3 regions of the Micromonospora sp. NPDC047467 genome follow, and region 1 is predicted to be linked to each of the others. Evidence: predicted binding sites of a transcription regulator. Region 1 holds the regulator's gene; each other region holds the start of a gene.
What was found. The regulator HrcA, encoded in region 1, represses chaperone genes, less so after heat shock. The targets are predictions, from matches to a motif close to GGTTNGCACNCTCNNNNNGAGNGTGCNAACC.

Region 1 (9,491 bases):
CGGCGGCCGGCCCGGCCGCCCTGGGCGGGTCGCCCGGGCACGGCATGGACGCCCTGCGCCTGCTGGGTTTCCCGCTCGGCATCCCAGCGGGCGTACGCGTCGACGATCTCCCCAACCAGTCGGTGGCGGACCACGTCGGAGCTGGACAACTGGGAGAAGTGCACGTCCTCGACGTTCTCCAGGATCTCCCGAACCACCCGCAGGCCGCTGCTCGTCCCGCCGGGAAGGTCCACCTGGGTGATGTCACCGGTCACGACGATCTTGGAGTTGAAGCCGAGCCGGGTGAGAAACATCTTCATCTGCTCGGGCGTCGTGTTCTGCGCCTCGTCCAGGATGATGAACGCGTCATTAAGCGTTCTGCCCCGCATGTACGCCAGGGGTGCGACCTCGATCGTGCCCGCGGCCATCAGCTTCGGGATCGACTCGGGGTCGAGCATGTCGTGCAGCGCGTCGTACAGCGGGCGCAGGTACGGGTCGATCTTCTCGTTGAGCGTGCCGGGCAGGAAGCCCAGCCGCTCGCCCGCCTCGACCGCCGGCCGGGTCAGGATGATCCGGTTGACCTGCTTGGCCTGCAACGCCTGGACGGCCTTCGCCATCGCCAGGTAGGTCTTGCCGGTGCCGGCCGGGCCGATGCCGAAGACGATGGTGTGCGAGTCGATCGCGTCGACGTACCGCTTCTGCCCGAGCGTCTTGGGGCGGATGGTGCGGCCGCGACGGGAGAGGATGTCGAGGGTCAGGACCTCGGCGGGCCGCTCGGCGCTGCCCTGCTCGAGCATGCCGACGGTACGCCGGACGGCGTCAGTGGTCAGGGTCTCGCCTTTCTCGATGAGTTCGAGCAGCTCACTGAAGACCCGCTCGGCGAGGGCGTTGTCGGCGGGGGCGCCGGTGATGGTGATCTCGTTGCCCCGCACGTGCACGTCACTGGTGACCGAGCGCTCGACGAGGCGCAGGATCTCGTCGCCCGCGCCGAGCAGATTGACCATGATCTTGGGGTCGGGCACGGTGATCCTGGTCTGCACCCGGGGAGTGCCGGGAGGTGGGGTGCCGGTCATAAGTTGGGCCGAAGGGCCCTGCGCACCTGCTCTCGATCTCGGGCGCCGGCCCTGCTGGCACGGCGTGCGGACGTTGCAGCCATCGTATCCGTTCAACGCGGGACGCATCGCGCCCATTTCCGCTGGCCGCGATCAACTCCCGGCCCGGAAGTCGTACCGGTCGAAGGTCTCCTGGTGGCGGGTGAACCGGTAGGTCGCCCAGTGCATCCGGACCACCGCTCCGGCGTCGTCCCGGGTCAGCCTCAACAGCTCGCCCGACTCCCGGCCGGAGACGGTACGGAACACGTCCGGCCGGTCCGGCAACGGGGCGAAGACCGCTGGTGGACGCCCCGCCGGATCGCCGGCCCCGCGCGCCCGCAGCGTGCCGTCGTGCCAGGAGAAGACGTACTCGAAGCCCTCGCCCCACCAGCGGCCGAGCACACCCCGCAGGGCCGCCGGAGGGGGTGCGCCGGGCCGCCACGGCTCGATGTCGGCGGGGTCGTGCTCGACCGCCTGGGCGAGCAGCCGGTGCGGCAGGTCGAGCAGTTCCGCCGCCGTCCCGGAGGAGCCGAGCACCGCGGCGCCCATCGCGCCGGCCGTGCCGTCGCCGCCCCGACGGCCGTACACGGCTGCCAGGAAACCGGGCATCGCCCCGTCGTGCCCCACGTGCACCACACGCTCGCCCTGCGGGACGAGGATCAGCCCGAGCCCGAAGCCGGCGCCCCAGAGCGTCTCGTCGGTCGTCGTCAGGGGCCAGCGCATCTCGTCCAGGGTGCCGGGGGCGAGCACCGCACCGGACGGGTCGAGCGCCGCCGGATCGGCGAGGAACGCCGCCCAGCGGGCCATGTCGGTGGCGGTGCTCCAGAGCTGGGCGGCCGGACCGACCGCGCCGAAGTCGGTCGGTGGCTCGGGGTGGGCCTCGTCGGAGTACGCGTCGACCAGGAACCCGGTCGCCGCCGTCGGCTCGGGGGTCACGGTGGTGTCGGTCAGCCCGAGCGGCGTCAACACCCGCTCGGCGAGCACCTCCGCCCAGGTGCCGCCGCGCAGCCGGGCGACCAGCAGGCCGAGCACGGCCACACCGAGGTTGGAGTAGTGGAACCGGCGGCCTGCGGGCAGCACCCGCTCGGCCCGGTCCAGCTCGGCCACCAACCGTTCGGCGTCGGGCGCGGCCAGGGTGTCCCAGACGTCGCCGAACGGCTCACGTTGCAGGCCGCCGGTGTGCGACAGCAGCCGTCGTACGGTCAGCTCACCGTGCGCTGGCAGGTCCAGGTGCCGGCCCACCGGATCGTCCAGGTCCAGCAGCCCGTCGTCGCGGCACTGGAGGGTGAGGGCCGCCGTGAACGTCTTGGTGACCGAGCCGATCCGGAACTGGGTGCGCGGCCCCAGCGCGCGGTCGGTGCCTGTGTCGCCGACGGTGCAGGTCCACAGCGGCCGGTCGGCCCGGTGCAGCGCGGCCGACAGCGCCGGCACCCGGGCGTCGGCCTGCACCCGCTGGACCAGCCGGCCCAACCGGTCGTGCACGTCGGGGCCGGCCGTCACGCCAGGTCCCGGGCGAGCATCGGGCCGAGCGGCGTGCCACCGAACAGGTGCGCGTGCACGTGGAACACCTCCTGCCCGCCGTACGCCCCGGTGTTGAACATCAGCCGGAAACCGTCACCGAGCAGGCCCTCGTCCTCGGCCACCGCGGCGGCCGTGGCCAGCACCTCACCGGCGAGCCCGGGGTCACCTTCGGCGAGGGTGGCGACGTCGGCGTAGTGCTCCTTCGGAATGACCAGAACGTGCACCGGCGCCTTCGGGTCGATGTCGCGGAAGGCGAGCGTCGTGGCGGTCTCCCGGACCACGGTGGCCGGGATCTCCCCGGCGACGATGCGGCAGAACAGGCAGTCGGATCCCATCCGGGCAGTGTAAGGAAGGGGCCCTTCGGGGCACGCGCGGCTCCTGGGGCAGGATGGCCGCCATGACTGCTCGGGCCGTACTGGTGACCGGTTCCTCGCGTGGCATCGGCGCGGCGGTGGCGATGGCGTTCGCGGCCGGCGGTGACCGCGTGGCGATCCACCACCGCGACTCCGCCGACGCGGCCGAGGAGCTGCGCGCGCGACTGCCGGGTACGGGGCACGTGGTGGTCCGCGCCGACCTCACCGACCCGGACGCGGTCCGGGCCATGGTCGACCGGGCCGCCGAACTGCTCGGCGGGCTGGACGTCCTGGTCAACAACGCCGGGATGTACGGCGACCGGGACGACCCGCACCCGGTCTTCGGCACCTCCTACGAGCAGTGGCAGCGGCGCTGGCGGCAGGTGCTGGAGACCAACCTGACCGGCGCCGGCAACGTCACCTGGTGTGCCGCCCAGCACATGCGCGACGGCGGTGGCCGCATCGTCAACGTCTCGTCGCGGGGCGCGTTCCGGGGCGAGCCGGACCAGCCGGCGTACGGCGCCAGCAAGGCGGGGCTGAACGCGTTGGGCCAGTCCCTCGCCGTGGCGCTCGCGCCGTACGGGATCGCGGTCGCCACCGTCGCGCCCGGCTTCGTGGCGACCGACATGACCACCGAGCACCTCCGCGGTGAGCAGGGCGCGGCGATCCGGGCGCAGAGCCCGTTCGACCGGGTGGCCCGGCCGGAGGAGATCGCCGCAGCCGTGCACTGGCTGGCGTCGCCGGACGCGGAGTGGGCCTCCGGCACCATCCTCGACCTGAACGGCGCGTCCTACCTGCGCAGCTGACCACGCACGTACGGCTACCAGCGGCCGAGGCGGGTGGCGAGCACGCTGAGCGCGGCCACGCCGGCCGTGGAGGTGCGCAGCACCTCCGCTCCGAGCCGCACCGGGCGACCGCCGGCCGTCCGGAAGGCGGTCAGCTCGGCCGAATCGATGCCACCCTCCGGGCCGACCACCAGGACGATCTCACCGGCGGTCGGCAGGTCGGCGGTGGTCAGCCGCTCGTCGGCCTCCTCGTGCAGCACGAACCCGGCGGCGGCGCCGGCGATCCGGCGGGCCACCGTCGCGGTGGACTCGTCCGGTGCCCCGGCCACGACCGGCAGCCAGGGCCGGCGCGCCTGTTTGGCCGCCTCCCGCGCGGTGGCCACCCACTTCTCCCGGGCGCGTACGCCCCGGTCGCCGCGCCACTGGGTCACCGAACGGGACGCCGCCCAGGGCACGATCTCGTCCACCCCGACCTCGGTCATCGCCTGCACGGCCAGCTCACCCCGGTCGCCCTTGGCGATGCCCTGGACGGTCACCAGCCGGGGTACGGGCGCGTCCGCGTACCCCCGGGAGGTGATGGTGAGTTCCAGGTTGCCCCGGCCGACGGCGGTGACCACCGCGGCGGCCGTGCCGCCCCGGCCGTCGGCGAGCAGCAACTCCTCGCCGACCCGCAGCCGCTGCACGGTGGCGGCGTGGTGCCCCTCCGGGCCGTCCAGGGTCAGCGCGTCGCCGGTGGGCAGCGCCTCGACCAGGAACAGCGGCGCGGACACCTCAGGCGTGCCCGTTGAACGCGTCGCGCATCCGGGAGAAGAAGCCGCCCTGCTTGCTCAGCTCGGCGACCTCCTCGCCCCGGGTCTTGGCGAAGTCGCGCAGCATGCGCTCCTGGTCCGGGTCGAGCTTGGTCGGCGTCCGGACGTCGAGGTGCACGTAGAGGTCGCCCCGGCCGGTGCCACGCAGGTGCGGCACACCCCGGGCGCGCAGCCGCAGCGTGCTGGCCGGTTGGGTGCCGGCCTTGACGTCGACGGTCTCCTCGCTGTCCAGCGTCTTGATGGTGAGCCGGGTGCCCAGCGCGGCGGCGGTCATCGGCACGGTGACCCGGCAGTGCAGGTCGTCACCCTTGCGCGAGTAGACGTCGTGCGGCCGCTCGTGGATCTCGACGTAGAGGTCACCGGCGGTGCCGCCACCCGGGCCGACCTCGCCCTGCTGGGCCAGCCGGATCCGCATGCCGTCCTCGACGCCGGCCGGGATCTTGACGGTCAGCGAGCGTCGGGTACGCACCCGGCCGTCACCGGCGCAGGTGGGGCAGGGGTGCGGGATGGTGGTGCCGTAGCCCTGGCAGACCGTGCACGGCCGGGCGGAGACCACCTGGCCGAGGAAGGTGCGCTGCACCGACTGCACCTCGCCCCGACCGGCGCACGCCTCGCAGGTGGCCAGGTGGGTGCCGGCCGCCGTGCCTGCGCCCGAGCAGGTGGTGCAGAGCACCGCCGTGTCGACGGTGATCGGGGCCTCGACGCCGAACGCCGTCTCGTGCAGGTCCAGTTCGAGCCGCAGGATCGCGTCGGCGCCCGGACGGGTCCGCGGACGGGGGCCACGGGCGCCGCCCGCCGCGCCGCCGAAGAACGCGTCCATGATGTCCTGGAAACCGACGAATGGGCCGGCTCCACCCGGGCCACCCGGGCCGCCGGCGCCACCGCCGCCCGGGGCGAGCGGGTCGCCGCCCAGGTCGACGATCTGCCGCTTGCGGTCGTCCGAGAGGACCTCGTACGCGGCGTTGATGTCCTTGAACTTCTCCTGAGCCTCCGGGTCCGGATTGACGTCCGGGTGGAACTGGCGCGCCAACTTGCGGTAGGCGCGCTTGATCTCGTCATCGGAGGCTTCCCGGCTGACACCGAGAATGCCGTAGTAGTCCCTGGCCACTGCGTTCCGTGTCCTCATGTTCGTCTCGCGTTGCGCCGACCGGCGGCCGCAGCCGGCCGTCGGCCCTGACCAATCAGTTCTGGGCCAGCAACTCGCCCACGTAGCGTGCCACGGCGCGCACCGTGGCGATGTTGCCGGGGTAGTCCATCCGGGTCGGCCCCAGCACCCCGAGGCCGCCGACGATGGTGCTGCCCGGGCCGTACCCGGTGCTGACCACGGAGGCGGCGCGGAGGTTGTCGAACTCGTTCTCGTCGCCGATCAGCACCCGGGTCGCGCTCGGCTCGGTCTCGCCGATGAGCTTGAGCAGCACGACCTCCTCCTCCAGGGCTTCGAGGATCGGTCGCAGGGAGCCCTGGAAGTCCAGCAGGCCGCCCCGGGTGAGGTTGGCGGTGCCGGCCAGCGCGATGCGTTCCTCGTGCCGCTCGACGAGCGTTTCCAGCAGCACGGTGGCGAGGGTCGTCATCATCGGACGCAGCCCGGCCGGCGCCTCCTCGACCAGCGCCTGCACCAGCGGCGGCGTATCGGACAGCCGCGCGCCGGCGAGCTTTTCGTTTACCAGCCGACGCACGTCGGTGACGTCGTCGGCGGAAACCGGCCCGGGCAGCTCGACCAGCCGCTGCTCGACGCGACCGGTGTCGGCGATCATGACGAGCATCAGCCGGGTGGTGGAGATCGGCACCAGCTCCAGGTGCCGCACCGAGGAGCGGGCCAGGCTCGGGTACTGCACGACGGCGACCTGGCGGGTCAACTGGGCGAGCAACCGGACTGTGCGGTGCACCACGTCGTCCAGGTCGACCGCGCCGACCAGGAAGCGTTCGATGGCCCGGCGCTCGGCCGGGCTGAGCGGCTTGACGCGGGACAGCCGGTCGACGAAGAGCCGGTAGCCACGGTCGGTGGGCACCCGACCGGCACTGGTGTGCGGCTGCCGGATGTAGCCCTCCTCCTCCAGCACGGCCATGTCGTTGCGGACCGTGGCCGGGGAGACCCCGAGCTGGTGACGCTCGACCAGCGCCTTGCTGCCGACCGGCTCCTGCGTGGAGACGTAGTCCTCGACGATGGCGCGGAGCACGGCGAGCTTTCGGTCGTCGAGACCCATCCTCCGCACCTCCTGTCGCACGTCGGCCGCCGGCCCGACAGGGGCCGGCGGACCGTCCTGGCACTCGACTGTAACGAGTGCCAGTCTACGTCGGCACGCCCACCGACGCGATGATCAAGTGCTGCGCTGTTCGTTCCTGCTGCCCGTTCAGCCGGGCGGGCTCGGCGGTGTCGCTCTGGTGCGGCGTTGCCACCCACCCCTACCGTGGCAGCATGACTGAACCACCTCGCCCACCCGGTGCGGGAGATCCTGGCGGCTACCCGCCGGAGCCGACCTCCCCGGGCACGCCCTACTCGCCCGAGCCGCCCACCGCACCACTGTCCGGGGCACCCGGCTCGGGCGGCTATCCCCCAGCCGGTGGCTATCCGCCGCCCACTGGTGACCAACCGCCGTCAGGTGGCTACCCTCCGCCCGGTGGCTACCCTCCAGCGGGTGGTTATCCCCCGCCCGGTGGCTACCCGCCGGGTGGTCCCACTGGCGGCTATCCGACCGGCGGCGGCTACGGCGGCCCGGGCGGCGGCTACGCCAACAACGAGGACAAGACCTGGGCGCTGGTCGCGCACTTCGGCGGTGCCGCTGGCGCGCTGATCAGCTTCGGCCCGCTGGGCTTCGTCGCCCCGCTCATCGCCTTCCTGGTCCGCGGTAACCAGTCGCCGACCGTGCGGGCGCACGCCCTGGCCGCGTTGAACTTCCAGATCCTCTGGTCGATCATCGCGTTCGTGTTGCTCTTCGTGAGCTGGTGCCTGCTCTTCCTGCCCAGCATCGCGGTCGTGGTGATCCAGATCCTGTTCGGGATCATCGCCGGCATGAAGGCGAACGAGGGCAGCCCCTACCGCTACCCGATGTCGGCCAACTTCATCAAGTGAACCGGGTCGGCCGCTACCCCGGCCGGCCCGGCGCACTGCCGTCGGCCGGGGAGCGCCGGCTCAGGGCAGCAGGTCGCGGACCACGGCGTCGGCGAGCAGTCGGCCGCGCAGGGTGAGCACCGCCCGGCCAGCCGCGTAGTCCTCCGCGGCCAGCAGGCCCTCGGCCAGCGCCCGCTCGGCGCCGGCCCGGCCGACGGCGTCGAGCACCGCCAGCGGCAGGCCGCTGGCGAGCCGCAGCCGCAGCATCACGTCCTCCATGTGCGCCTCGTCGGCGGTGAGCACCTCACGGGCCAGGCCGGGTGACGCGCCGGCGGCGAGCCGCTGGGCGTACGTCGTGGGGTGCTTGACGTTCCACCAGCGCACCCCGCCGACGTGGCTGTGCGCCCCCGGGCCGAGCCCCCACCAGTCCGCGCCGGTCCAGTACAGCAGGTTGTGCCGGCACCGGGCGTCGTCGGTGCGAGCCCAGTTGGAGACCTCGTACCAGGACAGGCCGGCCGCGTCGAGGGCGGCCTCCGCGGCCAGGTAGCGGTCCGCGGCGACGTCGTCACTGGGGTACGCCAACTCGCCGCGCCGCATCCGGGCGGCCAGTCGGGTGCCGTCCTCCACGATCAGGGCGTACGCGCTGACGTGGTCCACCCCGGCGGCGACCACCTGCTCCAGCGAGGCGGCGAAGTCCTCGGCCCGCTCCCCCGGCGTGCCGTAGATCAGGTCCAGGTTGACGTGCTCGAAGCCGGCGTCGCGCGCCTCCAGGGCGGCGGCGGTGGCCCGACCGGCGCTGTGTTTGCGGTCGAGGATCGCCAGCACACCCGGGGAGGCGGACTGCATGCCCAGCGAGATCCGGGTGTAGCCGGCCGAGCGCAGCAGCTTCAACGATTCCGGGGTGACCGACTCCGGGTTGGCCTCGGTGGTCACCTCCGCGTCGGCGGCCAGCCCCCAGGTGCGGTCGATGCCGTCCAGGATGCGGGCCAGGTCGTCGGCGGGGAGCAGGGTGGGCGTGCCGCCGCCGACGAAGACCGTGTCGACCCGGGGCGGCGGGCTGTCACCGAGCACCCGGGCAGCGAGCGCCAGCTCGGCGAGCACCGTGTCGGCGTACCCCTCGCGGCTGGCGCCGCCGCCCAACTCGGCGGCCGTGTACGTGTTGAAGTCGCAGTAGCCACAGCGGCTGGCGCAGAACGGCACGTGCACGTACACGCCGAAGCCGCGCTGACCGACCGTTCCGGTGGCGGCGGTGGGCAGCGAACCGTCGACGGGAACGGTTTCACCATCTGGAAGGACGCCGGGCATGGCCACTAGTGTGCCCGGCATGACCTCTCCCGACGTCCTCGTGCGGGTCGCCACGGCCCGTGGGGTGACCACCCTCACCCTGGACAGCCCGCACAACCGCAACGCGCTCTCCACCGCCCTGATGACCCAGCTGCTGGCCGGGCTGGCCGAGGCGGTCGCCGACGACGCGGTCCGGGTGATCGTGCTCGACCACACCGGCCCGGTCTTCTGCTCCGGTGCGGATCTGAAGGAGACCGCCATGGCGTACGCCAGCGGGACGGTTCCGGCCGCGATGCTGGGTGACGTGCTGACGGCGCTCTGGGAGTGCCCGAAGCCGGTGCTGGCCCGCGTCGCCGGGCCGGCGCGGGCCGGTGGGCTGGGCCTGATCGCGGCCGCCGACCTGGCGGTCTGCGCCGAGCAGGCCACGTTCGCGTTCACCGAGGTGCGGATCGGCGTGATCCCGGCGGTGATCTCGGCGACCGTGCTGCCCCGACTGCACCCGCGTGCCGCCGCCGAGCTGTACCTGACCGGGGACACCTTCGACGGCCGGCGGGCCGCCGAGATCGGCCTGGTCACCGCCGCCGTGCCGGCCGACGAGTTGGACGCGACGGTGGCCCGGT
Region 2 (9,491 bases), on a different contig from region 1:
AGCCCCACGTCGTTGAGCATCCGGGACATGTCGTCGCTCCACACACCGGTGGCGGCGATCACCGTGCGGGCCTGCACCTCGAACTCGGCGTCCGGGGACCCGGCCGGCGCCTCCAGGTCGCGAACCCGGACGCCGGTGACCTCCCGCGCCTGCCGGATCAGCCCCACAGCGCGGGTGCTGCTGACCACCGTGGCGCCGAGGCTGGCCGCGGTGCGGGCCAGGGTGACCACCAGTCGGGCGTCGTCGACCTGCCCGTCGTAGTAGCGGATCGCCCCGGCCAGCGCGTCGGCCCGCAGGCTCGGGAAGATCCGCCGAGCCCCCTCCCGGGTCAGGTGCCGGTGCAGCGGCATGCCCCGGCCGCCACCGAATAGACCGGCGAAGGCGTCGTAGGTGGCCACACCTGCGCCGTAGTACGAGCGGCGGAAGATCCGGGCGGGTAGGTCCCGCAGACCCCGACCCGCCGGCAGCGGCACCAGGAATGGCACCGGGCGAACCAGGTGCGGCGCGAGTCGGGTCGCCAGCAGACCCCGCTCGGTCAGCGCTTCGTGGACCAGATGGAACTCCAACTGCTCCAGGTAGCGCAGCCCACCGTGGATGAGCTTGCTGGACCGGCTCGAGGTGCCCGAGGCGAGATCGCGGGCCTCGACCAGGGCCACCTTCAGCCCTCGGGACGCGGCGTCCAGAGCGGCACCGGCACCTGTCACGCCGCCCCCGATGACCAGCACGTCGAAGCGCTCGGCACGCAGTCGGCGCAGGTCGGAGGCACGGCGGACCGGCGAGAGCTGGCCGGCGACGGCTCGGGAGACATTCGGATCACGCACCTGTCCACCGTAGCCGCCATGGTCACCGGTCGACATGCGGCGCTCGCCCCGTACTGTGCGAGTCATGCAGGTCGGCTCTACGTCACCCGCTGGTCAACCACCGCCCCACCAGCCGTGGGCCACGGCCCGGGCCAACCCGTGGCCGGTGGTCGCGGCCGTCCTGGCCGGCGGCTGGACGGTGGCGGTCACCGTCGTCGCCCAGTCCGGTGGCTGGCTCACCGACCAGGTGCTGCTGAGCTTCGGGCGAGACCGGGTCGGCTGGCTCTGGCCGGTGCTGGGCCTGTTCACCGCCGCGCTGGTGGGCACTCCCGCCGTGCTGCTGGCCTTACTGCCCCGCTCGGCCGCCGTCCGGGCCACCGGGCGGGCCTGGCTGGGCGCGGCACTCACGCTCGCGGTGCTGACGCTGGTGCGGATCGTGCCGCCGGTGCACCACGAGGCGTACCTGGCCGTGCTGGCCGGCGCGACGGCGCTCACGACGCTCGTCCTACGCTGGTGGGCACGCCGGTCGGCGTCCACCCGCTCGGGCGTCGGCAGCAGGCCGGGCCCCGACGCCGCAGCCGAGGGCGCGCCCGACAGCGGCGGCGGGGCTGCGCCCGACAGTGCCGGCGGCGGCGGGGCGACCGGGGCCGTCGGCGCTCCGGAGCCGGCCGGGCGCGGGCGGGCGATGCGCCGACCCGTGCCGCTGCTCGCGGTCGCCGCCGGGCTCGCGCTCCTGCTGCCCTGGGCCTGGCTCGGCGCGCTCGGCGGGCTGTTGGAGACCGCGCTCGCGGCGCTGGCCGCCGCCGCCCTGGGCGTGCTGGCGGCGACACTGCTGGACGCCACCTTCTGGTCCCGGTTCGCGATCGGCCGGCCGCCCCGCCCGGCCCGGTTGGTGCTGGTCGGTGGCCTGGTCGCCGGGGTGGCGCTGCTGCTGCTCGCCGCCGGTGTCGGCGAGTCCGGCGCACAACTGCCCGCCCTGCTGACGCTGCCACCGGCGGGTTTCGCGCTGGCCGCCCTCTGGGCCGCGATCCTGCGGCCGACATCCGGGGCGGCGACGGACGCCTCCCGTACCGGCCGGGCCGCGACCGGGTGGCTAGTCGGCCTGGCCGTGCTCGGACCGCTGGCGTTCACCGACCCGGAAGAGATCACCCTGCTGCTGGTCGGCACCCGCGACGTGCCGTTCTGGGTGGCGGTCGCCGCCGGTGCCGGGCTCGCCGTCGCGGTCCTGGTCGCCATCGGGTACGGGGTGTTGCTGGCCCGACCGGCGGCGCGGACGCCGAGCCGTCGGGTGGCCGCGTTGACGGCGGCGGTGCTGCTGGTGACGGCGGTCGTCGTCGACGTCGGGCCGGGACAACCCGGGCTGCACGGCGAGCGGCTGCTGGTGGTGCTGCGGGAGCAGGCCGACCTGACCGGTCTGCCGGCCGGCACACCCGGGCAGGCCGGACGCGACGCCCGGGCGGCCGAGGTCTACCGGCGGCTCGTGGCCACCGCCGAGCGGAGCCAGGCCGACCTGCGCCGGGACGTGACCCGGCTACGACTCGACCCGGTGCCGTACTACCTGGTGAACGCGGTCGAGGTGGACGGCGGCCCGTTCGTGCGGGCCTGGCTGGCGCGTCGGCCCGAGGTGGCCCGGGTGCTGGTCAGCCAGCGCCTGCGGCCACTGCCCGCCCCGGCGGGGCAGACCCGGGGCACCGCGCCGGCACCCACCGGCCCGGAGTGGAACATCCGGCAGATCGGCGCCGACCGCGTCTGGTCACAGCTCGGGGTGACCGGAGCGGGCATCGTGGTAGGCAGCTCCGACTCCGGAGTGGACGGAGGCCACCCGACGCTGCGGGCCGGGTTCCGCGGCGGGGACGACTCCTGGTACGACCCGTGGAACGGCACCCGCGCCCCGAACGACCAGGGCGGGCACGGCACCCACACGGTCGGAAGCGCGGTCGGACGGGACGGCATCGGGGTGGCGCCGGACGCGCAGTGGGTGGGTTGCGTCAACCTGGACCGCAACCTGGGCAGCCCCGGGCACTACCTGGAGTGCCTCCAGTTCATGCTGGCCCCCTTCCCGACCGGAGGTGACCCGTTCACCGACGGCCGGCCGGAGCGCGCCCCGCAGGTGCTGACCAACTCGTGGGGCTGCCCGCCGATCGAGGGCTGCGACCCGGTCGCGCTGCTGCCGGCCAGCACGGCTCTGGATGCCGCCGGGATCTTCGTGGTCGCCGCCGCCGGCAACACCGGCCCGTGGTGCGGGTCGATCGACGACCCGCCCGCGCCGTACTCGAACGTGCTGACCGTGGGCGCGGTCGACGCGCAGCGGCGGGTGGCCGAGTTCTCCTCGCGCGGTCCGGTGCCGGGCAGTGCGGGCAAACCGGACCTGCTGGCACCGGGGGTGGGTGTGGTGTCGGCGATGCCGGGCGGCGGGTACGCCGCACTGGACGGCACCTCGATGGCGACCCCGCAGGTCGCCGGAGTGGTCGCGCTGATGTGGTCAGCGAACCCGGCGCTCGTCGGTGACCTGCCCCGGACCCGGCAGATCCTGCGGGACACCGCCACATCGGCCGAGCCGACCTACAGCTCCCGCGACCCGGCCGACGCCTGTGGCGGCCCGGCCAACGTCACCGGCGCGGGCCAGGTCGACGCCTACGCCGCCGTCCAGGCCGCCCGGCGATAGGCGGGACGTCGTTTCGGCTCGATGGGCGGGAGCGCGGCTCGGCACACGGTGATCTAGGGTCGGCCACCATGGACGTCGAGATCACCGTCACCGAGCTGACCCCCGACCTGGTTTCCACCGTGGTACGGCTCTGCGTGCGGGCTCTCGACCTGCCCGAGGACGCCGCCGAGGCCGCTGCCATCGTGGACGTGCTCTGGCCCCGGGCCGCCGCCGACCGTCCGGTGGCCGCGCTTGGCGCGTACCGGGATGCTGATCTGGTCGGGGTTCTGCTCTGCTCGGTGTCGTCGAGCGACCCGTCCACCGGGCACGTCGATCTGGTCGCGGTGCTGCCCGACCAGCGTCGCCGGGGTGTCGGCCGGACGCTGCTGGCTCGGGCCGAGCGGGTGCTCGCCGAGCGCGGCGTGACCGAGGTGCTGCTGGCCGGCAACCCGCCGTACTACGCGTGGCCGGGCATCGACGTCCGCTACACGGCGGCGGTCTGCACCGCTCTCGCGCTGGGCTACCGGCAGGACCGGACCGCCTGGAACATGACCGCCGACCTGTCGTACGACGGGTCGCCGGCGCTGCGGTCCACCGAGGCGGCGGAGCGGCGGCTGGCCGATCAGGGCATCACCGTACGCCGGGCGGTGCCAGCGGACCTGCCGGCGTTGACCGCGTTCGCCCGGTCCGCCTTCGGTGGCACGTGGGACGGCGAGTTGGCCGGGTCGGTGGGTCGCGAGGGCGCCGGTTGCCACCTCGCGGAGCGAGCCGGTGAGGTGCTGGGTTTCGCCGCGTACGGGTCGTCCCGACCGAGCTGGTTCGGGCCGATGGGCACCGCGCCGGCCGCCGAGGGTTCGGGCATCGGTGGGGTGCTGCTGCGGCGCTGCCTGCGTGACCAGCGGGCGGCGGGGCTGGACCGGGCTCAGATCGGCTGGGTGGGGCCGGTGCCGTTCTACTCGGGCAGCGCGAGTGCCCGGATCGAGCGGGTCTTCTTCCTGTACCGGCGGACACTCCATGTCGATTAAAGGGCGAACGGGACATAGACCCAGATAACGCGTTCGCCCCGCATCGATCATCGACGCCCCCTACCGTTTCGGTAGAGGAGGCAGCCATGACCACGGATGATGACCAGACCGAGGACGGCCCGCCGATCACCTGGAAGCCGGTCGCTGAACTCCCCGGTCAACTGCCGTTCGACCGACTCGACTACGGCGACGCCGAGCAACTGGCCGAGATGACCACCGACGGCACGTCGGTGGTCGAGGAGTCGCAGGAGATGGTGGACGCGCCGATCCAACTGCCTCCGCCGTACGACCAGGCGAAGAAACGGCGCAACCAGCGCCCACTGCCCACCTGACGACGAACGGGGCGGACCGCGTCAGCGGCCCGCCCCGTTCTGTGTCGGACTGGACTCAGAAGTCCATCTCTCCGCCACCCGGGCCAGCCGGGGCAGCCGGGTTCTTCTCCGGCTTGTCCGCGACAACAGCCTCGGTGGTGAGGAAGAGCGCCGCGATGGAGGCGGCGTTCTGCAGCGCCGAGCGCGTCACCTTGGCCGGGTCGATGATGCCCGCGGCCAGCAGGTCGACGTACTCGCCGTTGGCGGCGTTGAGGCCGTGACCCGCTTCGAGGTTACGGACCTTCTCCACCACGACGCCGCCCTCAAGGCCGGCGTTGACGGCGATCTGCCGCAGCGGGGCGTCCAGCGCGACCTTGACGATGTTGGCACCGGTCGCCTCGTCGCCGACCAGGTCCAGCTTGTCGAAGGCGGTCTTGCCGGCCTGCACCAGCGCGACGCCACCACCCGGGACGATGCCCTCCTCGACGGCCGCCTTCGCGTTGCGAACGGCGTCCTCGATGCGGTGCTTGCGCTCCTTGAGCTCGACCTCGGTGGCCGCGCCGACCTTGATCACCGCGACGCCACCGGCCAGCTTGGCCAGCCGCTCCTGCAGCTTCTCGCGGTCGTAGTCGGAGTCGCTCTTGTCGATCTCGGCCCGGATCTGGTTGACCCGACCCTGGATCTGCTCGGCGTCGCCGGCACCGTCGACGATGGTGGTCTCGTCCTTGGTCACCACGACCTTGCGGGCGCGGCCCAGCATGTCGACGCCGACGGCGTCGAGCTTGAGGCCGACCTCCTCGCTGATGACCTGGCCGCCGGTGAGGATGGCGATGTCGGCGAGCATGGCCTTGCGGCGGTCACCGAAGCCCGGCGCCTTGACGGCGACCGACTTGAAGGTGCCCCGGACCTTGTTGACGACCAGGGTGGCCAGGGCCTCGCCCTCGATGTCCTCGGCGATGATCAGCAGCGGCTTGCCCGACTGCATGACCTTCTCCAGGATCGGGAGCAGGTCCTTGACCGACGCGATCTTGCTGTTGACGATCAGGAGGTAGGGGTCGTCGAAGACGGCCTCCATGCGCTCCGGGTCGGTCATGAAGTAGGCCGAGATGTAGCCCTTGTCGAAGCGCATGCCCTCGGTGAGCTCCAGCTCCAGCCCGAAGGTGTTGCTCTCCTCGACGGTGATGACGCCTTCCTTGCCGACCTTGTCCATCGCCTCGGCGATGATCTCGCCGACGGTGCTGTCACCAGCGGAGATGGAGGCGGTGGAGGCGATCTGCTCCTTGGTCTCGACGTCCTTGGCGAGCTTGGACAGCTCCTCCGAGACGCTCGCGACCGCAGCCTCGATGCCCCGCTTCAGGGCCATCGGGTTGGCGCCAGCGGCCACGTTGCGCAGGCCCTCGCGCACCAGGGCCTGAGCCAGGACGGTCGCCGTCGTCGTGCCGTCACCGGCAACGTCGTCGGTCTTCTTGGCGACCTCCTTGACCAGCTCGGCGCCGATCTTCTCGTACGGGTCCTCGAGCTCGATCTCCTTGGCGATGCTCACACCATCGTTGGTGATGGTGGGGGCACCCCACTTCTTCTCGAGCACGACGTTGCGGCCCTTGGGGCCGAGGGTCACCTTTACGGCGTCAGCGAGCTGGTTCATGCCTCGCTCGAGGCCACGGCGAGCCTCTTCGTCGAACGCGATCATCTTGGCCATACGGCGTTGTCCTCCTGGACACTCACGGGCCACCCGAGATGTGTGCCCCGGATGGGCCGCCTGGTGTACGCACCTTGGGACGTCGCCACCTGGCGACGACGACGTCCTTCGGCCGGGCCGGATAGCCCGCGACGACCGGCCATGCCACCCCGGCGTCTCCACGCCGGTGCAACCTGGCCCCACCGTCCCGACCATTGGCACTCACGGTATGCGAGTGCCAATGACTTGTTTAGCACTCTCCCCTGCCGAGTGCAAGCACGATGGGGGCGCTCAGCCGAGTTCCGCCGCCAGTCCGGCGCTGTTCACCGGTGCCTCATGGGCCCGCTGCTCGGTGTACGTGACCAGCAGGCCGACCAACTGGACGAGGTGGGCCGGCAGGACCAGCACCGCGGTGACGCCGATCACGGCCACCGCCACGACCGCGGCGCCCGGCGACGCCAGCGGGTCCGGGCCCAGCGCCACGATGCCCAGCGACTCCAGGAAGCCGCCCATCATGCTGCCGACGATCACCACCCCGGCCACCAGCGCCACCCGGCCGAGCAGCAGCCCGAGCCGGTCGTGGAACATCCGGAACGACCGGCCGATCGGGTTGCGCCGTTCGAAGAGGTAGACCGGGCCGGCCATGCTCAGCGCGAACGCCAGGTAGATGCCCGGCAGCAGGCAGAAACAGACACCTACGCCGACGAGCACGCTGATCAGCAGAGTCCAGCCCCACAGACCGAGCGCCCGGCGCACGCCGTACCGCAGCGCCGCGTCGATGCTGGCCGGCCGGCCAGCGGCCTGCTGCGTGATCACCCAACTGCCGGCGGCCCACCCCACCGCCTGCACCAGACCAAAGAGCAGGCTGCCGCCGATCAGTGCCACGAGAAGGGTTGCCATGTCGACGGCGAAGTTGTCCGGCAGCCCGGCCGCCGGGTCCAGATCGGCCTGCGCCTCCCAGCCGGCCGACGGGTCCACGGCCAGCGAGATGACCGAGAGGACCGCCGACGGCAGCACCTGGGTGAGCAGCAGGATCGGCACCAACTGCCGCCAACCCCGACGCAGCGCGCCGTTGACCCGATTGAGCCAGCCGTAGATTCCGGCACCGGGCGGAGTGACCAGGGGATCGTTGGGGTCGAGGCCGTGACCCGGCGGGTACCAGCCGACCGGTGGCCCCGGATACCACGGCTGCCCGCCGTACGGACCCACCCCGGGCGGGTAGCCGCCGGTGGGCGGGAAGACCCAGCCCTGCTGCTGCGGCGGCCCCCAACCACCCTGCGCCGGATCCCAACCGGGCGGCGGACCGGAGGGCGCGCCCGGCGGCATGCCCGGCGGCGGACCGAAGTGCGTGCCCGGCGGCATGCCGGGGGCCGCGCCGGAGGCAGGCGGCGTGCCGGGCGAGGTCGGGTCGGACGGACCCGGCTCCCCCGGCCCGAGGGGTGGGGTGGGCGGGGGTGGCTGGTCGGTCATGAACCCTCCTCAGCATCGGCTGGACGGTTCACGATCTTCCCGGGTGGGCGTCACCACCACAGCCCCGACCCTCCGACGACCGGAGGCGATTCACCGGCCGGCCGGCCGAGAATTTCAGGCGACGACGCGGACGTGCTCCGCCTGCGGACCCTTCTGACCTTGGGCGATCTCGAACTCAACCCGCTGACCGTCGTCCAGCGCCTTGTAACCGTCCATCTCGATCGCGGAGAAGTGGACGAACACGTCCTGACCGCCGTCGACGGCGATGAAGCCGTAGCCCTTTTCGGCGTTGAACCACTTCACGGTGCCCTGTGCCACGGTGCACTTCCTCACTCTGCGCGGCGTTGCCTGGCCCCGGCGCACGGCAGGGCCGAACGCCTTCCGACCACCGCTTCACCGATCGACGTCGACCGCTGAAATGGGTGACCGAAATCGCACGCTACACGAGGAGTGACGGCCGCGCACTACCGCAAATCGGGCACATCACGGGCGGCATCGAGCGCGTTTCCGACAGCAGGAGCCATCCCCTGTTTTCGATCAAAGCAATCCATGCTCATAACTACCGGCGCGCTGCGGACGGCGCTGCGGCACCTGTCGCCTCGTGTCGCCCGCGACGATCCCGCCCTGGCGACCAGGTTGCGGAACAGACGCAGGCGCGCAGCGGAGGCGCGTACCTCGACGACGCGATCGAGGACGTCGAAACCGTCGTCCACCCCTGTGATAGGCATGCGGGCATGACCACCGATCCAGGCCTCCGGCCGACGAAGATCCGTCGGGTACGCCCGGAGGACGCCGCCCGGATGCGGGCGCTGCGCCTGGAGATGCTCGCCGACGCACCGCTGGCCTTTCTGGAGACCGTGGCCCAGGCCGCGGCGCTCTCCCACGCCGAGTACGCCGCCCGGGTCGCGTACACCTCGCTCGGGCCCAACAGGGCGCAGTTCATCGCCGACCCGGGCGGCCGGCTGGTCGGGCACGCCGGTGGCACAGTCGCCCCGAACGAGCCCGAGCTGACCGTCATCTACGCCGTGTACGTCACCCCGGCCCGGCGGGGCAGCGGGCTGCTCGGCGAGCTGATCGACGAGGTGGCAGCCTGGTCCCGAGCCTGTGGCCGGCCGGAGCTGATGCTGGAGGTGGTGGTCGGCAACGACCGCGCCTACCGCGCCTACCAGCGGCTGGGCTTCACCGACACCGGCGTACGCGTCCCACACCCCACGGTCCCGGCACTGACCGAGCTGCAAATGCGCCGACCGGCCTAGAGCTGCTGCCCAAGAGCCGGCAGCGCCCCGACCAGCGTGCCCACGAAGGGTTTCCGGGGCGGCCCGACCCGCGCGGGGATCAAGCCTGACCGCCCGGAGTGGGTCGGGCTGCCCCGGAAACCCCGACCGCAGCCAGAATCAGACGTGCCGCCGAGACTGCACGATCCGGAAGCGGTTCGAGACGTAGGCGCCGTCGGTAAGCGCCGAGTTGGCCGCCGCGTTGGCACCGCTGCCGTGGAAGTCGGAGAAGGCCGCCGACTGGTTGACGAAGACCCCGCCGGTCAGGTTGCAGGACAGGTGCACCCCG
Region 3 (9,491 bases), on a different contig from region 1:
CGGTGACGCCACTGGTGATCATCTGGTCGGCGATGGTCTGGAAGGCGGACTTGTCGTTCTGCGCGTTCTGGATGTCGTACTGGACGCCGGCGGCCTCGAACGCTTCCTTGAGGAACTTGCGGTCCGCGGTCTCCCAGCGGACGGACGACTTGCTGTCCGGGAGGATCACGCCGATCTTGGGAGTCTTGGCGGTGCTGGCCTGGTCGTCGCCGGAGTCGTTGCCGCAGGCGGTCATGCCGCCGGTCGCGAGCAGGCCCACGGCGGCGATGGTGAGGATCCCCTTACGCATGTGCAGGGTCCTTTCGGAAGGTGGGGGAGGTGTAGTTTTGTTGTGCCCGGCAACGTATTTCGCCACGCGCCGAGTCCACAAGACCGCGTAGGTGCCGAGTTTGTTGATAGCGATAACAATTCAGCAACGCGGCTGTTACGCCCCGGCCATCCGCCAGACGTCGACCGTCATGACGGTCCTCAGTGGCTCTGCAACACCGCGGTGCGGGCCTCGGTCAGCGCCACCAGATCGGCCGCCGCGAGTTCGAGTTGCAGACCCCGCCGGCCAGCGGAGACGTAGATCGTCGGCAGGTCCAATGCGGATTCGTCCAGCACGGTGGGCAGCCGCCGACGCTGCCCGAGCGGGCTGATGCCGCCGCGCACGTAGCCGGTGGCCCGCTCGGCGACCGCCCGATCGGCAAGGGCCGCCCGCTTGCCACCGACCGCCGCAGCGAGCGCCTTGAGGTCCAGCTCGCCGGTGACCGGGACGACGGCCACGGTGAGCGCGCCGTCGACCTCTGTCACAAGTGACTTGAACACCCGCTCCGGTGCCACGCCGAGCGCCTCCGCCACCAGCGCGCCGTAGTTGGGCACGTCCGGCGACACCCGGTACGGGTGCGTGCGGTGCGCGACCCCGCGCCTGACCAGCAGTGCCGTCGCCGGAGTGCCCTGTCCCGCCACAGCTGAGAACCTAGTCGACCGGCCGGCAGACCAACACGGTCGGTGCCCCGGCGACCCGGGTGAGCACCAGACTCGCCGCCTGGTCGCCAGCCAGCCGCAGGTCCCGCCGCAACTGCTCCGGGGTGAGCGCCGAACCTCGCTTGAGGATCTCGACCCGCCCCACCCGGCGGTCCCGCAGCAGTGCCCGCAGGCGCTTGAGCGAGAACGGCAGCACGTCGGTGATCTCCAGGCAGCGCGCGTACGGGGTGCGGGTCGGCTGGTCGGCGTAGAGGTAGGCGATGCTCGGGTCACCGAGGGTGGCGTCCAACTCCTCGGCCAGCTCGGCGACGAGGTGTGCGCGGACCACCGCCGCGTCCGGGTCGTACAGGTAGCGGCGCGGTGGCCCGACCGGGGCCTCGGCGGCACCCGAGCCGGTGAGCTGGTGGCGGCGGATCTCGGCGCCCTCCTGCCGGTAGAGGGTGGCGCGGCGGGTCGCCTGGGCCAGCTCGCCGCACCAGAGCGCAGCCTCGACGAGGTCGCCGTCGACGCTTACCCATTCCGCCTCCGCGCCGGGTGGGATGAGCGCGTGGTCCAGCCCCGGCGCCACCTTCACCACCGTGCGTGGCACCCGCTCGGCCAGCCCGGTCACGAAGTCCCACGGCGGCGAGTAGGAGCGCGGGTCGAAGATCCGCCGGCCGGTGCCGGCCCGGCGTCGGGCCGGGTCGCAGAAGACGCCGTCGACCCGGGACACGTCGAAGGAGGTGGCGTCGCCGCACTCGACCGTGAACCGCTCCGCCAGCCCTGCCGCGGCGGCGTTGGCGGCGGCCATCGCGGCGGTCACGGGGTCGGCCTCCACCCCGTACACCCGGATGCCGGCGCGGGCGGCGGCGAGCGCGTCGGCGCCCAGGCCGCAACCGAGGTCGGCCAGGGTGTGCACGCCGGCCGCCCGCAGCCGTTCGGCGCGGCGGTCCGCGACGACCCGGCGGGTGGCCTGCTCCAGTCCGGCGCGGGTGAGGAACATCCCAGCGGCGGCCGGGCCGAACTTGCCGACCGCCCGGTGGCGCAGTTCGGCCTGGGTGAGCGCCGCCGCGGCCAGCGCGGGCGGCACCCCGGTCGCGCGCAGCGCCGACGCCGCGGCCAGCGGGTCGCCGCCGGCCAGCCTGGCCGCCGCCGTGAGCGCGGCCGACCCCTCGGGGGTACGCAGCGCGGCCAGTTGGTCGAGATCCACCCGGTCATTGTCCGGGTGGATCCGGAAATCCAGGCTGGCGGGGCGCGACTCGCTGGCACTCTCCTTGACGGAGTGCTAGCCACGGAATAACCTGCGATTAGCACTCTCACCCCGAGGGTGCCAGCTCCCGGGTCTCGGCCCGGGTGCGCAACGCCAGGCGGACCGGCACCCGCGACGACGGCCCCGCCCGGTGGCATGAGGCAGATTGACGCTGGCCGGCCGCGCCGGCCGGTAACGAAACCAGTACCCCAGGAGGGTATGCCCGTGACTACCGCGACCAAGGTTGCGATCAAGCCGCTCGAGGACCGCATCGTGGTCCAGGCGAACGAGGCTGAGACCACCACGGCGTCGGGCATCGTGATCCCCGACACCGCCAAGGAGAAGCCGCAGGAGGGCACTGTCCTCGCTGTGGGCCCGGGGCGCGTCGACGACAACGGCAACCGGGTTCCGGTTGACGTTCAGGTCGGCGACACCGTCCTCTACTCGAAGTACGGCGGCACCGAGGTCAAGTACGCCGGCGAGGAGTACCTGGTGCTCTCCGCCCGCGACGTCCTCGCGGTCATCGAGAAGTAAGCAACCGATCAGTGTCGTTGCCCCGGTCCGGCTCGCCGGGCCGGGGCGACGTCGCTTCGAAGGGACATTTATGGCGAAGATCCTCAGCTTCTCGGACGACGCCCGGCACCTGCTGGAGCACGGTGTCAACGCCCTCGCTGACGCGGTCAAGGTCACCCTCGGCCCGCGCGGGCGCAACGTCGTCCTGGACAAGAAATTCGGTGCGCCGACGATCACCAACGATGGTGTGACCATCGCCAAGGAGATCGAGCTCACCAACCCCTACGAGAACCTCGGCGCGCAGCTGGTCAAGGAGGTGGCGACCAAGACCAACGACGTCGCCGGCGACGGGACCACCACCGCGACCGTGCTGGCGCAGGCGATGGTCCGTGAGGGCCTGCGCAACGTCACCGCCGGGACCAACCCGGCCGGCCTCAAGCGGGGCATCGACGCGGCGGCCGCCAAGATCTCCGAGGCGCTGCTCGGTCGGGCCGTCGAGGTCGCCGACAAGAAGTCGATCGCGAACGTGGCGACGATCTCCGCGCAGGACGCCACCATCGGCGAACTGATCGCCGAGGCGATGGAGCGGGTCGGCCGCGACGGTGTCATCACCGTCGAGGAGGGCTCGATGCTCACCACCGAGCTGGAGGTGACCGAGGGTCTCCAGTTCGACAAGGGCTTCATCTCGCCCAACTTCGTCACCGACCTGGAGGGCCAGGAGTCCGTCCTCGAGGACGCGTACATCCTGGTCACCACGCAGAAGATCTCCGCGATCGAGGAGCTGCTGCCGCTGCTGGAGAAGGTCCTGCAGAACAGCAAGCCGCTGCTGATCATCGCCGAGGACGTGGAGGGCCAGGCGCTCTCGACCCTCGTGGTCAACTCGCTGCGCAAGACTCTCAAGGTCTGCGCGGTCAAGGCCCCGGGCTTCGGCGACCGACGCAAGGCGATGCTCCAGGACATCGCCATCTCCACCGGCGCCGAACTGGTCGCCCCGGAGCTGGGCTACAAGATCGACCAGGTCGGCCTGGAGGTGCTGGGCACCGCCCGGCGCGTCGTGGTCGACAAGGAGAACACCACGATCGTCGACGGCGGCGGCCAGAAGGCCGACGTCGACGACCGGGTCTCCCAGATCCGCAAGGAGATCGAGGCCTCCGACTCCGACTGGGACAAGGAGAAGCTGGCCGAGCGGCTGGCGAAGCTCTCCGGTGGCATCGCCGTGATCAAGGTGGGTGCGGCGACCGAGGTCGAGATGAAGGAGCGCAAGCACCGCATCGAGGACGCCATCGCGGCGACCAAGGCTGCGGTCGAGGAGGGCACCGTGCCCGGCGGCGGCGCCGCCCTGGTGCAGATCCTTCCCGTGCTCGACGACGACCTGGGCTTCACCGGTGACGAGAAGGTCGGCGTCTCGATCGTGCGCAAGTCGCTGGTCGAGCCGCTGCGCTGGATCGCGCAGAACGCCGGCCACGACGGCTACGTCGTGACCCAGAAGGTCGCCGACATGGCGTGGGGCAACGGCCTCGACGCCGCCACCGGCGAGTACGGCGACCTGGTCAAGGCCGGCATCATCGACCCGGTGAAGGTGACCCGCAACGCGGTCACCAACGCCGCCTCGATCGCCGGCCTGCTGCTCACCACGGAGAGCCTCGTGGTGGAGAAGCCGGCGCAGGCCGAGCCGGCCGGCTCGGGCGGCCACGGCCACGGTCACGGCCACCAGCACGGCCCGGGCTTCTGACCCGTAGCACCACCGTTTCCGGGGCACACCGTCCATGGCGGTGTGCCCCGGTTCGTCTTCAAGGTGATCACTGAGCGTTGACGCCGTTGGCGACCCGGCGAGAGGACCGCGCACACTGGGCCGATGACCACCACGTCGCGCCGGTACGCCGCGCTGGCCGGAGTCACCGCCGCCGCCGCCACGATCGGGATCGCCGAGCCGGTGGCCGTGCTGACCGGCCCCCGGTCGGCGCCGCTGGTCGCGGTCGGCGGGGCGGTCGTCGACGCTGCCCCCGAGCCGCTGAAGCAGTTCGCCATCGACGTCTTCGGCACCGCCGACAAGATCGCCCTGCTGGTCGGCACCGCCCTGCTGCTGGGTGGGTTCGCCGCGCTGATCGGAGTGCTGGCGGTCCGCCGCCTGGCCCTCGGCCTGGCCGGCATCGCGGCGTTGGGCGCCGTCGGGGTGGCCGCCGCGTTGACCCGCCCCGGCGCGGACCTCGCCGACGCCCTACCGTCGCTGGTCGGCGGCGGGCTGGGCGCCCTGGTGCTCTGGCTGTTCATCGCGGGCCCGCTCGAACTGGACCCCTGGCCCTGGTCACCACCCACCCCACCCGCGCCGGCCACGGGCGGCCCGGCACCGGACCGGCCTGAGGGGGTCGACCCGGAGTCGCGCCGGCGGTTCCTCACCGGTACCGGGGTGCTGCTCGGTACGGCTGCGGTGGCCGGTCTGGGCGGGCGCTGGCTGGCCGGGCGGCGCGGGGTGTCGGCCGCCCGGGACGCGATCCGGCTGCCCGCGCCGGTGGCACCCGCGGCGGCGGTGCCGGCGGGCGCGGATCTCCCGGTGGCCCAGCTCGCGTCGTACGTCACCCCGAACTTCGGGTTCTACCGGATCGACACCGCATTGGTCGTGCCGCAGGTGGACCCGGACACGTGGCGGCTGCGCATCCACGGGCGGGTCGGCACCGAACGCACCTACAGCCTCGCCGACCTGCTGGCCCGGCCGCTGGTCGAGCGGTACGTCACATTGGCCTGCGTGTCCAACGAGGTGGGCGGGGACCTGATCGGCAACGCCCGCTGGCTGGGCGTACCCCTGCGGGAGCTGCTCGACGAGGTCGAGCCGGACGACGACGCCGACCAGGTCGTCGGTCGGTCGGTCGACGGCTGGACGTGCGGCACCCCCACCGCGGCCCTGCGCGACGGGCGGGACGCGCTGCTGGCGATCGGCATGAACGGTGAACCCTTGCCGGTCGAGCACGGCTTCCCGGCCCGGATGGTGGTGCCCGGCCTCTACGGCTACGTGTCGGCCTGCAAGTGGGTGACCGAGTTGGAGTTGACCCGCTTCGCCGACTTCGACGCGTACTGGGTGCCGCGCGGCTGGTCCCGCGAGGGCCCGATCAAGACTCAGTCGCGGATCGACGCGCCCCGGCGGCGGAACCGGCTGACCACCGGCCCGGTGACGGTGGCCGGGGTCGCCTGGGCGCAGCAGCGGGGCATCCGCCGGGTCGAGGTACGTGTCGACGGCGGCCCCTGGCAGGAGGCGGAGTTGGCCCCCACGGTGTCGGTGGACACCTGGGTGCAGTGGTCGTGGCGCTGGGACGCCACCCCGGGCGAGCACCAACTCCAGGTCCGGGCGACCGACGCGACCGGCGAGACCCAGACCGAGCGTACGCAGGGCGTCGTCCCCGACGGCGCGACCGGCTGGCACACGGTCCCCGTCCTGGTCCGCTGAGCACCCACCCACACAGATCTTGGACAGTTACCGTTCCGCGAACGGAAACTGTCCAAGATCTGCGGGCGATTACGTGCGAACCGCGCCCCCCGTGGCGGGGGCGCGGTTCGCGCGGATGTCGGGGGCGGGTCAGGCGACGTTGCGTTGGGCCGGGACGGTCGACTTGTGCGCGCGGCCCAGGCGGGCCTCCAGGCGGGCGACGTCGACCCGAGCGTGCCGGCGGTCGGCCAGGTCCTCCCAGCCGACGGCGAGCAGCCGCAGCCGCTCCGACTCGCTGAAGCCACCCCACACGCCGTACGGCTCACGGACCGACAGCGCGTGCGCGGCGCATTCGGCGCGGACCGGGCAGGCGCGGCAGACCGCCTTGGCGGACGACTCCCGACGCAGCCGGGAGGAGCCCCGCTCGCCGTCGGGGTGGAAGAACTGGGCGCTGTCCCGGCCTCGGCAGGCACCGAGCCGCTGCCAGTCCCAAAGGTCGACGATGGGTCCGGGCAGTCTACGTACGTTCGACATCAGCACCCCTCCTCCCGCGCGGCACCGCGAGATCCTTGTGGCCGGCTTCCGGGCGGCGGGCCGCGCAGGCGCACCGTTCCCGGCCTGGACCATCCGGTACCCACGCCGTCGCCGACTCACACACCTGTGATCGAAAACGCTCGGCAACTTGCGCCTTTTGCCCTAGTTGTCGGAAAAGTTCAAATGATTGCCCGGAACCCCCTCCTCAGCCGACGTCGTCATGGTCTGCTCGTGTGCGGAGAGGAGACCACCACAGTGCGTACTGTTCTTGTGTGCGTTCGGACACCACTCGCGGCCCAGCACCTGACGTCCGCTGCCGCGCGGCTGGGGTTGTCCGCGATCGTCCGTACCGCCGTCTCCGATCCCGAGGTGATGCTTCGGCTGGCCGAGCGGCCGGCCGACGTGGTGTTGGCCGACACGGCCCTCACCCGGCCGGACAGCGCGGGTTTCGTCCGCCGGGTGCTGGCCCGCGCGCCGCAGGCCGCCGTGCTGCTGCTCGGCACCGAGGAGTCCGAGGCGGCGGCGGCCACCATCAGCGCCGGTGCCCGGGGCCTGATCCAGAACGTCGACCATGACCTGACCAGCGCGGTGGCCAAGGCTCTGCTGCTGCTCACCGCGAACGGTCGGGCGTCCCGGCAGCGGGTCACCGACCCGGCCCGGGACACCGCGGCGGTCGGCGGTCCGGGCCGCTCGGCGCCCTCCCTGCGCGGGTCCGCCGAGCCGGGCTGGGCCGCCAACGTGGCGGGCGAGGGTTCGGCTGGCGTGCCCTCGGTGCCGGTGCAGCGGGGCGAGGACGAGGCCGAACCGGCCGCCGACGAGCCGTCGACAAGCCAGAACGACCCGGCCCGGCCCGCCCCGAACGCCCGTCCCACCCGGGCGTCGATCGGGCTCACCGAACGGGAGTTGCAGGTCCTGCTGGGCATGGCCGAGGGCAAGAGCAACGCGGAGATCGGCCGGGAGCTGTTTGTGTCCGAGGACACCGTCAAGACGCACGCCCGGCGGCTGTTCCGCAAGCTCGGCGCCCGGGACCGGGCGCACGCCGTGGCGGCCGGCTTCCGCGCCGGCCTCGTCGCCTGACCCCACATACGCTCGGCCCGGGATGTGCCGGCCTCTCCGAACCGGGAGGCCGGCAATGGGCTAATCCGCGGTGGTGGAGGCGTCCGGCTCGTCCTCGGTGCCCTCGGTCAGGGTGTCGTGCACCCCGTCGGCGTACCCACGGGCGTAGTCCCAGGTCACGTAGTGGTCCGGGTCGGGGTCGTACGCCGGCTCGTGGACGCGGGGGCGCCCCGAGTTGAGCAGGTGCCGCAGGTTGCCCCGCAGCAGGTCCCAGTCGAAGTAGTGGGGCTCGCGGCAGTCCTCGCATTCGATCACCAGCCCGCGCACCCCGATCGGTGCCAGCAGAGCCTGGTAGATCTCCAGGTCGGCGAGGTCTTCGAGCACATCCTGTCGCTCGACGTCGGTCAGCGGATCCGGCGTCGCGTCGTCGGCCGGATCGTCCAGCCCCGCGGTCGGGTCGGCCGGGTCGCCGTTGAACGGGTCGATGGGCTCGTCGTGCACCCCCTCACCGTAGACCCAACGCGGGTCGAACGTCCGCCCCCCGCACCGCGCCGGGACTACCGCCACCGCCGGAGGTCGCCCAGCTCACTGGGTACGATGAGACGATGTGCCGGCTCCGTGGCGTGTCAATGTGCCCGTCCGCGCCACCTCGCTGAAGCCCATCCGAGCAGCTCAGGGGAGCAATCGTGGAAAATTCGCCCAGCACCGATCTGCCGGCCGGCGTCGAGCACGCCGACCTGGGCGGCCACCTGCCCGAGTTGCCGGCTGGCTCGGCGCGGGTCGTTCCGCTCGGGCTCACCTTCGACGACGTGCTGTTGCAGCCGGGCGAGTCGGACGTGGTGCCCAGCCGGGTCAACACCCGTACGAGGCTCACCCGCAACATCGAGCTGACCATTCCGCTGCTGTCCAGCGCCATGGACACCGTCACCGAGGCGCGGATGGCGATCGCGATGGCCCGCCAGGGCGGCATCGGCGTGCTGCACCGCAACCTCTCCGTGGACGACCAGGCGCTCCAGGTCGACCTGGTCAAGCGCTCGGAGTCCGGCATGATCACCAACCCGGTGACGGCCAGCCCCAACGACACCCTGCGCGAGGTCGACGAGCTGTGCGGCCGGTACCGGATCTCCGGCGTGCCGGTGGTGGACGGCGACGGCCAACTGGTGGGCATCGTCACCAACCGTGACATGCGCTTCGTCTCTGAGCCGGACACCCCGGTTCACGAGATCATGACCCGGACCCCGCTGATCACCGCCCAGGTCGGGGTGAGCAAGGACGACGCGCTGGATCTGCTGCGCCGGCACAAGGTCGAGAAGCTGCCGATCGTGGACGACTCGGGTCGGCTGCGCGGGCTGATCACCGTCAAGGACTTCACCAAGAGCGAGCAGTACCCGGAGGCCACCAAGGACGGCGCGGGCCGGCTCCGGGTGGCCGCCGCGATCGGCGTCGGCGAGGATTCCTACAAGCGGGCGCGCACCCTGGTCGACGCGGGCGTGGACGTGCTGATCGTGGACACCGCGCACGGCCACCAGCGGGCCGTGCTGGACATGGTCCGCCGGCTCAAGAAGGACGTCGCCGTCGAGGTCGTGGGCGGCAACGTGGCCACGTACGCCGGCGCGAAGGCGCTGGTCGACGCCGGCGCCGACGGCGTCAAGGTCGGTGTCGGCCCGGGTGCGATCTGCACCACCCGGATCGTCGCCGGGGTCGGCGTCCCGCAGATCACCGCGATCATGGAGGCCGCCCGGGCCGCCCGCCCGGCCGGCGTGCCGGTGATCGGTG

Region 2: groL (chaperonin GroEL) is a predicted target of HrcA. The motif match lies at 6,672-6,702, and genes of this name have one in related genera.
Region 3: groES (co-chaperone GroES) is a predicted target of HrcA. The motif match lies at 2,251-2,281, and genes of this name have one in related genera.

Annotation. Positions count from the first base shown of each region.
Region 1 is NZ_JBEYTO010000004.1:57,027-66,517, reverse strand. Features, by position in the region: gene ABZ780_RS12825 (PhoH family protein) at 1-1,052, opposite strand, end outside; gene ABZ780_RS12820 (serine hydrolase domain-containing protein) at 1,185-2,570, opposite strand; gene ABZ780_RS12815 (histidine triad nucleotide-binding protein) at 2,567-2,926, opposite strand; gene ABZ780_RS12810 (SDR family oxidoreductase) at 2,989-3,750, shown strand; gene ABZ780_RS12805 (16S rRNA (uracil(1498)-N(3))-methyltransferase) at 3,765-4,499, opposite strand; gene dnaJ (molecular chaperone DnaJ) at 4,501-5,646, opposite strand; gene hrcA (heat-inducible transcriptional repressor HrcA) at 5,720-6,742, opposite strand; gene ABZ780_RS12790 (DUF4870 domain-containing protein) at 6,955-7,608, shown strand; gene hemW (radical SAM family heme chaperone HemW) at 7,669-8,892, opposite strand; gene ABZ780_RS12780 (enoyl-CoA hydratase family protein) at 8,912-9,491, shown strand, end outside.
Region 2 is NZ_JBEYTO010000006.1:256,165-265,655, reverse strand. Features, by position in the region: gene ABZ780_RS18910 (glycerol-3-phosphate dehydrogenase/oxidase) at 1-857, opposite strand, end outside; gene ABZ780_RS18905 (S8 family serine peptidase) at 886-3,465, shown strand; gene ABZ780_RS18900 (GNAT family N-acetyltransferase) at 3,534-4,469, shown strand; gene ABZ780_RS18895 (hypothetical protein) at 4,556-4,801, shown strand; gene groL (chaperonin GroEL) at 4,857-6,479, opposite strand; gene ABZ780_RS18885 (hypothetical protein) at 6,750-7,928, opposite strand; gene ABZ780_RS18880 (cold-shock protein) at 8,043-8,246, opposite strand; gene ABZ780_RS18875 (GNAT family N-acetyltransferase) at 8,663-9,184, shown strand; gene paaN (phenylacetic acid degradation protein PaaN) at 9,323-9,491, opposite strand, start outside.
Region 3 is NZ_JBEYTO010000013.1:53,350-62,840, reverse strand. Features, by position in the region: gene ABZ780_RS28425 (substrate-binding domain-containing protein) at 1-289, opposite strand, end outside; gene ybaK (Cys-tRNA(Pro) deacylase) at 469-948, opposite strand; gene ABZ780_RS28415 (methyltransferase domain-containing protein) at 959-2,155, opposite strand; gene groES (co-chaperone GroES) at 2,414-2,728, shown strand; gene groL (chaperonin GroEL) at 2,799-4,439, shown strand; gene ABZ780_RS28400 (molybdopterin-dependent oxidoreductase) at 4,563-6,146, shown strand; gene ABZ780_RS28395 (WhiB family transcriptional regulator) at 6,276-6,659, opposite strand; gene ABZ780_RS28390 (response regulator transcription factor) at 6,915-7,736, shown strand; gene ABZ780_RS28385 (DUF5319 domain-containing protein) at 7,797-8,216, opposite strand; gene guaB (IMP dehydrogenase) at 8,402-9,491, shown strand, end outside.